Regions from separate parts of the Bifidobacterium sp. LH_743 genome, predicted to be linked through region 2. Evidence: riboswitches for the same ligand, from Rfam matches in the RefSeq annotation. Region 2 holds a riboswitch; the other holds the start of a gene.
What was found. A riboswitch is a leader RNA that binds a small molecule or an ion and turns the genes downstream of it on or off. The one in region 2 is predicted to bind thiamine pyrophosphate.
Positions count from the first base shown of each region.

Region 1 (4,180 bases), on a different contig from region 2:
GTAAGTGCCGAACTGGTTCTCGAAATGTACGGGCGTGGTCTTGCGGATGTGCGCCTTGTCACGTTGCTTGGAACCACGGGCGGCGATGTCCACACGCTGCTGCTTCGCCAGTTTGGATGCGGCCTTGGCCTCCTTGGCGTTTGTGAACTTCTTCTCGGTTGCTTCGACGGGCTTCTCGGCCGGGGTCGCAGCTTTCACACGCGGAGCATAGCCGTGCTTCCTGTCGCCGCGCACCGCCTTCCACCGCGTCACCATCTCACGGGTGGCTGCTTCCGGATCGTCCGCGCCCGCGATCGCGGACACCACGAACCAGCCGGCGGCCTTGGAGCGTGCCAGCATCTCCATATCATCGGCATGCACGCCGCCGCCGACGACCACGGGAAATTCGCTTGCCGTGCAAATCGTGTTGATCTGCTCCTCGTCGAGCGTATGTCCGGAACCGTCGTTGCCGCCCACGGAGGCCTCCGGCTTGGTGGTGGACACATGCAATGGGCCGGCGCCGATATAGTCGATGCAGCCGTCCGGCAGCTCGTTGATAAGCTTCACCAGGCTTTCGGTTTCCGCGGACAGGCCGACGATGGCGTCCTCGCCGAGCAGCGCGCGGGCCTCGCGTGGTTCCATATCGGTCTGGCCGATGTGCACGCCGTCCACCTTGATGCCCTTGTTGCGGGCCTGCCACACCACGTCCACGCGGTCGTCGATGACGAACGCCACGGAATCGGACTTGCCGTTGTCTTCGATGATCTGGGCGATGTCGCGGGCCATCTCGGTGATGTCCTTCGCGTCGGCATCCTTGGCACGCAGCTGGATGAACGTCGCGCCGCCGCGCAAAGCGTCATCGACCACGTCCGTCACCGGTCGGCCCTTGCAATCCTGAGGGCCGACCACGAAATATGCGCTCATGTCGAAACAGTCGCGCATGGATGCATATGGATAGTTATCCATTATTTTCCCCTTTTTATATTGAGTAAGTGCTCCAGAAGAAGTCTTATGATCATATGCAATCGTATATATTCCGTATATACGATTGTGGTTATGTGAAAATTAATCCCGAGAATCGGAATCAGACGGTTTCGTTGATTTCGGACGTGGCCACCTGATCGGCGGTGACGTTCCACAGTGCATCGAGCAACGCCACCTGGAACGAACCCGGACCGTTCGACTGCGTCTGCGCGATTTCGGACGCGCGGTCATACAGCAACGATGCGGCCAGCGCCGCGACAAGCGGTTCGGCCACGGCGAGATACGTTGCGGTCACGCCGCCGAGCGAGCAGCCGGCGCCGGTGATTTTCGTCATCATCGCGCTGCCGCCGGGCAGGCGGAAAGTATGGTCTCCGTCGGTCACCAGATCGACCGCGCCGGATACCGCGACCGCGCCCTTGCCGATGGGGGAGTGCTTCGCCAGATGACGGGCGATGCGCTTGGCCGCGTCGACAGCCGAATCAACCGCATCGACGGCTTCCACACCCGCGGGGCGGGTGGTCGGATTGTCCTGTTCGGCGTTGGCGAGACCCCACATCGCGTCGAGTGCGATGATCTCGCTGGCGTTGCCGCGCACGATGGTCGGCGGATATGTGCGGAACGATTCGAGAATGGCCGTGCGCGTCTCGCCGATGCCGGCCGCGACCGGGTCGAGCACCCACGTCTTACCGTTCTTATGCAGTTTGTATGCGATTTCGGGCAACGCGTCCTTGAAGAACGGCAGCAACGTGCCCACGTTGATGTAGTTGGATCCGGCGATTTCGGCGGTGGCGATCACGTCATCCGGCAGATAGCTCATGGCGGCCGTGCCGCCGGCGGCGAGCTGCGCGTTGGCCACCAAGTTGATGGTCACGAAATTGGTGAACGACTGCGCCAGCGGCGTCTGCTCGCGTACGTCGATGACGGCTTTCCTGATTGCCTCGCGGATTGGATCGGTGGCCGGAACGGATGTCACGCCATCGCTATGGTTGATTCCGTTGCCATCGGTGCCGTCGGCATATGAGTCAATGCTCATGATCTGCTCCCTACGTTGGTCCTAACCAACAGGTTCAAAGGGTCAGGCGTCGCGCCTATCTCAGCTTGCCGGACTTGGCCGTCAAGCACCCCCGCATGTTTACAACAGTGCTTAATCTATCTGCGTCCCTTGACAGGTGTAATTCCGTAGGTGTTTTTGGGCTTCCATAGGTGGTTGCTGCCGGATAAGCGCCGGCGAGATGCCTGGAATTAGGCGTTTGCTCGTGTCCGGATTCGAAGCTGACCGTCTACGGAACGCAAAAATCACCTACGAAATGCTGTCAGTCGCTCTGCGTTGTGTCTATGACGTTGCTGCAATATGCCGTCCTGCCGGCGGTCACGTCTTCGTAGAAGCGCTGTTTTTCGTCGATGTAGGCGATGGCTTTGCGCAGTCCCTCCAGTTGCGCTTCTAGGTGCTCGCGTTTTTCTGCAAGGATTTCCTGCCGTTCCGGTATCGACGACTCACCTTCAAGACAGAGCTGCGTGTAGTGTTGCATCTCTTTGATGCCTAGGCCACATCGTTTGAGACATGTCAGGCCGTTGATCCATGCGATGCATCGTTCATCGAAGACGCGTCGATTGTTGTGATCCCGCTTGAGACCCGGCACGAGCCCTGAATTGCAATAGAACTTCAATGCCTCGTAGTTCATGCCGGTCAGTTCGCAGGCCTGCTTCATCGTGTAGGTTTTCATGTTTTCGCGGAGTGGTATTGCCGTGATTGCCATACATGGCTCCTTTCGGATGCTGCGCGGTGGGACGTTCGGTGGGCGCCACCGGATGAGGTTGGGCTTGGGGCGCGCATTTTGTTTTTGCTTGCGCTCATCATGTCACGCTTCCGGTTGTACTTACCGGTAGATGGTACCGGCGAGTCGTAATTTGACCGGTAGCGACTACCGGATTCTATCGTTAGGGGCATCTCCGGCACATATACCGGTGTTTGATATCAGCGAACTTATGGAAGGAAAAACGATGGAGTATGTGAAACTTGCCAATGGCGTCGAAATCCCGAAGATAGGCTATGGCGTCTTCCAAATCGGCAAGGACGATGCCCCGCGTTGCGTGCGCGAGGCCATTGAGACCGGGTACCGTCATATCGACACCGCGCAGTCGTACTTCAACGAGGCCGAAGTCGGTCAAGGCATCAAGGATTCCGGCATCGACCGCAAGGAGCTGTTCCTCACCACCAAGATCTGGATCAGCAACTACGGTTATGAGAACACGCTGAAGTCTGTCGATGTGTCCTTGAAGAAGCTCGGCACCGACTATCTCGACCTAGTTTTGCTGCACCAGCCGTTCTCCGATACCTACGGCGCATGGCGAGCACTGGAAAAGCTTTACAAGGACGGCGTGATTCGTGCCATCGGCGTAAGCAACTTCTACCCGGACCGTCTGGCCGACATGGTCGCCTTCAACGAGATCGCCCCCATGGTCAACCAGGTCGAGACCAACCCGTTCAACCAGCAGATCGAAGCCCGCGAGAACATGGTCAAGCGTGGTGTGGCACAGGAGGCATGGGCGCCGTTCGGGGAGGGCATGCAGAACATGTTCTCCAATCCCACCCTGGCTAAGATTGGCGAGGCGCGCGGTAAGTCCGTCGCCCAGGTGATCCTGCGCTGGCTCACCCAGCGCGACATCGTCGCCCTGCCCAAGTCCACACACAAGGAGCGTATGGAGGAGAATCTGAACATCTTCGATTTCCGACTCTCCGACGACGAGATGGCAACCATCGCGGGACTCGACACCAAGACCAGCATGTTCTTCCGTCACGACACCCCCGAAGCGGTCGACCGCTTCGTCGGCTACGTCAAGGATCGCACCGGTCGCGAGTGATTCCGACCTCTGATTTTCCAGAGCGCCGGCCGGAACGGCGGGTGCTCGACGCCGACGTGCATCCGCCGAACGTTTTGCCGGAATATAACGGTATGGCCTATGAGGGGATGGCTACGCATCGTAGCAGGCGGGAGGTTGGCGAATGCATTGGAATTGGAAGGATAGAGCATGAGCAGCGGATGCATGGTGCAAGCGTATTGACCGAAAAGAATAGTCTTCTATGGAATCTCTTGCATTTGTGCTTTGACCGCGTTTTGGCTGCGGTGCAGCCTTGGGTGGGCTGCGATAGTTGGTTATTTTGTGGGCTCATTGCATCTGCCGCTTCTGTCGACGGGGTTGATGACAACAGAGGCGG
Region 1 covers NZ_JBKESZ010000005.1:85,441-89,620, reverse strand. Annotated here, with positions in the region: gene thiC (phosphomethylpyrimidine synthase ThiC) at 1-948, opposite strand, end outside; gene thiM (hydroxyethylthiazole kinase) at 1,064-1,996, opposite strand; TPP riboswitch at 1,987-2,099, opposite strand; gene AC1ATL_RS07770 (MerR family transcriptional regulator) at 2,277-2,720, opposite strand; gene AC1ATL_RS07765 (aldo/keto reductase) at 2,965-3,825, shown strand.
Region 1: it holds a riboswitch for thiamine pyrophosphate, as region 2 does, so the genes downstream of both, thiM (hydroxyethylthiazole kinase) here and AC1ATL_RS06735 (solute carrier family 23 protein) in region 2, are expected to answer to the same signal.

Region 2 (4,180 bases):
GCTTTCACTCGCCGACTACCAGAAATACGCGAAGGCGTCCTCGGCCGTTAAATCCACGTATTACACGGAGACCACGGGGCTTTCCGCCACCGACAATTTCCAGCCGGTCAGCGATTCGGACAATTCGTCCGAATCAAGCGGCTCCGACAATGCCAAGAAGTCCGGCGACGGCTCCGACGACACGGATGCTTCCGGCAAGCAGAATGGCCAATCCACTCCGCCCGACGGCAAGATGAGCGACGGTGGCGGCATGTCCGGTCAAGACGGAGGAGCCATGGTATCCGGCGATTTCTCATTGGTCGGCTTCTCGTCCGATGAGGCCGTGTCCAACGCGTCCAACGGCAGCTTCACCATGGTGGACGGCAAAGTGTTCGGATACGGCGCAAACAGCGATGGCGATGTCATCATCTCCAAATCGCTCGCCGATTTCAACAACCTCTCCGTCGGCGACACCGTCACCGTGTCCGACACCAACGATTCAGACACCACCTACAAGCTCACCATCGTCGGCATCTACAAAAACTCCACCGACTCGTCCCAGCAGATGGGAGGGCCGATGCGTTCCACAGCCTCCGACCCGGCCAACGCCATCTACACGTCCGCGTCCACGCTGAAATCACTGGGACTTGATGCCGACGCCGATTCCGATTCCGCCGCCCAGCTCAGCTACACCTACGTATGCTCCAGCAAATCCGATTACGAGACATTCGCCAAAGACGCCAAAAAGGCAGGCCTGAGCAGTGACTACACCGTTTCCTCCGCGGATGTGGAAAACTACGAATCCAGCCTGGTGCCATTGAACAACCTCTCGAAGTTCGCCCTGACGCTGCTGATCGTGGTGCTGGCCGTCGGCGCGGTCGTGCTGGTGGTCATAACCCTGCTCAACGTACGCGAGCGCAAATACGAGATCGGCGTGCTCACCGCCATCGGCGTGAACAAGGTGAAGGTGGCGGCGCAGTTCACATTGGAACTGCTCATCGTCACCATGATCGGTCTTGCCATAGGAGCGGGGGTTGGCGCGGCCGCGTCCGTGCCGGTGTCCAACCAGCTGCTTGCCAGCCAGGTCGAGCAGCAGCAGTCGCAGCAGAGCAGCCAGCGCGAACAGTTCGGCAGGGATATGACGAAGCCTGGCGATTCCAACGAATCCAAGAACAGTTCCGATTCCGGCGACGGCTCCGCGGCGACCGACAACGACAATGGCGGGGCGTCCCAGCGGCGGACGCAGGGCGGACCTGGCATGATGGGCCGCGCCGTGGACTATGTCTCCTCCGTCAACGCGACCGTCAATCTCAAGGTGGTCGGGCAACTGCTGCTCGTCGGACTGGGACTGACACTGGTCGCGGCACTGGTAGCGGTGGTGTTCGTACTGCGCTACGAGCCGCTGCAGATTCTCGCAGACCGTTCCTGATCGCACGACCACACATCTTTTCCCGAAAGGATTCCCCATGACAACGAAAACCACGGATACGCCGACACTCCGCCTCGACGACGTCAGCTATGCCTACACCAAAGGCGGCAAACGCGTGCTGAAGAACATCAGCCATGACTTCCATGCCGGCAAGGTGCATGCCATCACCGGACCGTCGGGAGCGGGCAAGACCACGCTGCTCTCACTCATCTCGGGTCTCGCCGTCCCCACGGAGGGCAAGGTGCTGATCGACGGGGAGGATCTGGCCAAACGGGACCGTTATCGTTTCCGCAGCCACGATATCGGCGTGATATTCCAAAGTTTCAACCTGCTGCCCAACCTCACCGTTGCCGAGAACGTCATCCTGTCGATGGACGCGTCCGGCAAATCCTTCGACAGACCGAAGAAGGACATAGTCAACGAACTGCTCAAGCAAGTGCATCTACCCAAGGAATACGCCAACGAACGCATCCTGCATCTGTCCGGCGGCGAACAGCAGCGCGTGGCGATAGCCCGGGCGCTCAGCTACGATCCGGCCATCATCGTGGCGGACGAGCCGACCGGCAACCTCGACCTCGCCACCCAGGACGACATCATGGGCATCTTCCAAGCGCTCGCGCATGATGGGAACCGCTGCGTCATCATCGTGACGCACAGTCCGGAAGTGGCCAAAGCGTCGGACGAGGTGTTCGAATTGGCGCCGATCAGGCGACGCGGAAAGCGAAACGGCTAAGGACAGCCTAAGCAGACAAGAGCGGCAAGACAAGGCGACGGACGGCATTCCCATCATCGGCACCACGCGGGGAAACCATCCGTCGCCTTGTCTTGTTGGACGGTGACGCTACCATTGGACTTTCGACTACAGGGGCGCCGAATGCGGCTGAGACGGGCAAGGCCCGAACCCTTCAACCTGATCAGGATAATGCCTGCGTAGGGATGGTACCGGTCACATGCATGGCCATGCTCCGTGCAAGCGCGCCTTCTGTGTCTCGACGAATCATCGCAGCATACGAAAGCGGCAACACGGAAATCGGAGGATGCCCATGGCCAGCACAATGCCATCGCCGACGGCGAAGCAATCACAATCCACGAATCGGTCGCAGGACGGGGCCGCATCCGTGGCAACCGGAGATAAGGGCACTTCCGGCAGGCTCACGCCTAAAAACGCCCTGCTCGGCCTGCAACACGTGCTCGTGTCGAACGTATGGCTCGACCCGGTGTTCGTGGCCGGAGCGATCGGTCTTCCTCTGGCGCTGTCTTCGAATATGGTGAACGCCATTTTCATCGTGTCCGGCTTGGTCACGCTCATCCAAGCCACCAAGCTGGTACGTCTTCCCATCGTGCAGGGTCCTTCGGCCGCGTTCGACGCGCTGATGATTGCAGCGGGAACGGCTGGGTCGCTTGCCGCGGCGGGCACGTCCATCTTCATCAGCTCGCTGATTTTCCTAGTGCTGTGCCTGACACGCGTGATCGAGAGGCTGCGCTTCCTGTTCGCCCCGATCGTGTCGGGCGTGGTCATCTTCCTCGTCGGTGTGTCGCTGTCGAGCTTCACGTTGAGCGAATTCCTTGGCGGCGCACCCGGTGACAAGGGTTTCGCCGAACCGAAAACGCTGGCTGTTTCCATCGTCACCTGCGTTCTGGTGGTGGCGCTCTCGCAATTCGGCAAGGGCATGGCGAAGGCGTTGTCGTATCTGATCGCGCTGGTTGTGGGAACGGCGATGTCGTTGGCGTTCGGCATGGCCGATTTCTCCGAAGTGTCGTCCAAGCCGTGGCTTGGTCTGCCAAAATTCATGCCATATGGTGGTTTCGATTTCAACGCTGCCGTTTTCGTGCCTTTCCTCATCGCATACCTGGTAGCCATCATGGAGGCGCTCGGCGTATATCAGGCCGCCACGGAGATTCAGGGCACGAAGCTTGAGAATCGCCAGGTGCGCTATGGGCTTGCCGGCGAGGCTGCGGGATCGGCTATCTCCTCGCTGATTGGCGGCTTCACCACCACCGCATATCCGCAAAACGTCGCGTTGCTCAAGGTCACCGACGAAGGCAGGACACGCACCCGTGTGCCGGTGATCATCGCAGGCGTGGTGTTCGTGGTCCTGGGATTCATTCCGAAGGCCGGCGCGGTACTTTCTCTTATCCCGTCCCCTGTGATCGGCGGCATCTTCCTACCGGCCGCGGCCAGCCTTATCAGCACCGGCTTCAACACGCTGCGCAAAGTGGAAGGCAACGATCGCAACCAAGTGGTGATAGGGCTTTCCCTACTGCTCGGCATCGCCCTGCCGAACGCGCTCAGCGGACTCGAGGGCGGAGCGCATGTGTTCTTCTCGAACTCGATCCTGGTCGGAGCCTTCAGCGTGGTGATTCTCAAGGCGCTCATCATCGATCTGCCGGATATGATCGTACGACGTGCAAGGACGGCGGAACGCACGAATCAAACGGAATAATCGGCACAGCCACGGCATCGGAATTGTATATAAGGACATACGAAAGGGACACCACATGGAGGCACAGCAATCGCAGGAATCTGCAACACTCGACGAGCAGAAGGCGGACATCAAGCGGGAAGTGCTTGACTTCATATCACGATACGGTTGCGACAAAGCGCCGGATGATGCGTTCGACAAGCTGGCCAGACGCATCTTCTCCTTCCAGTTCGAGCATAATCTCCCCTACCGCGCCTACTGCATGTCCAAACGCGTGACTCCGCAGACGCTCTCCAGCTGGATGCGGATTCCGCCCATGCCGGTCGACGGCTTCAAGATGCTGACGCTC
Region 2 covers NZ_JBKESZ010000004.1:99,556-103,735, reverse strand. Annotated here, with positions in the region: gene AC1ATL_RS06745 (ABC transporter permease) at 1-1,408, shown strand, start outside; gene AC1ATL_RS06740 (ABC transporter ATP-binding protein) at 1,446-2,141, shown strand; TPP riboswitch at 2,262-2,361, shown strand; gene AC1ATL_RS06735 (solute carrier family 23 protein) at 2,452-3,852, shown strand; gene AC1ATL_RS06730 (LuxE/PaaK family acyltransferase) at 3,908-4,180, shown strand, end outside.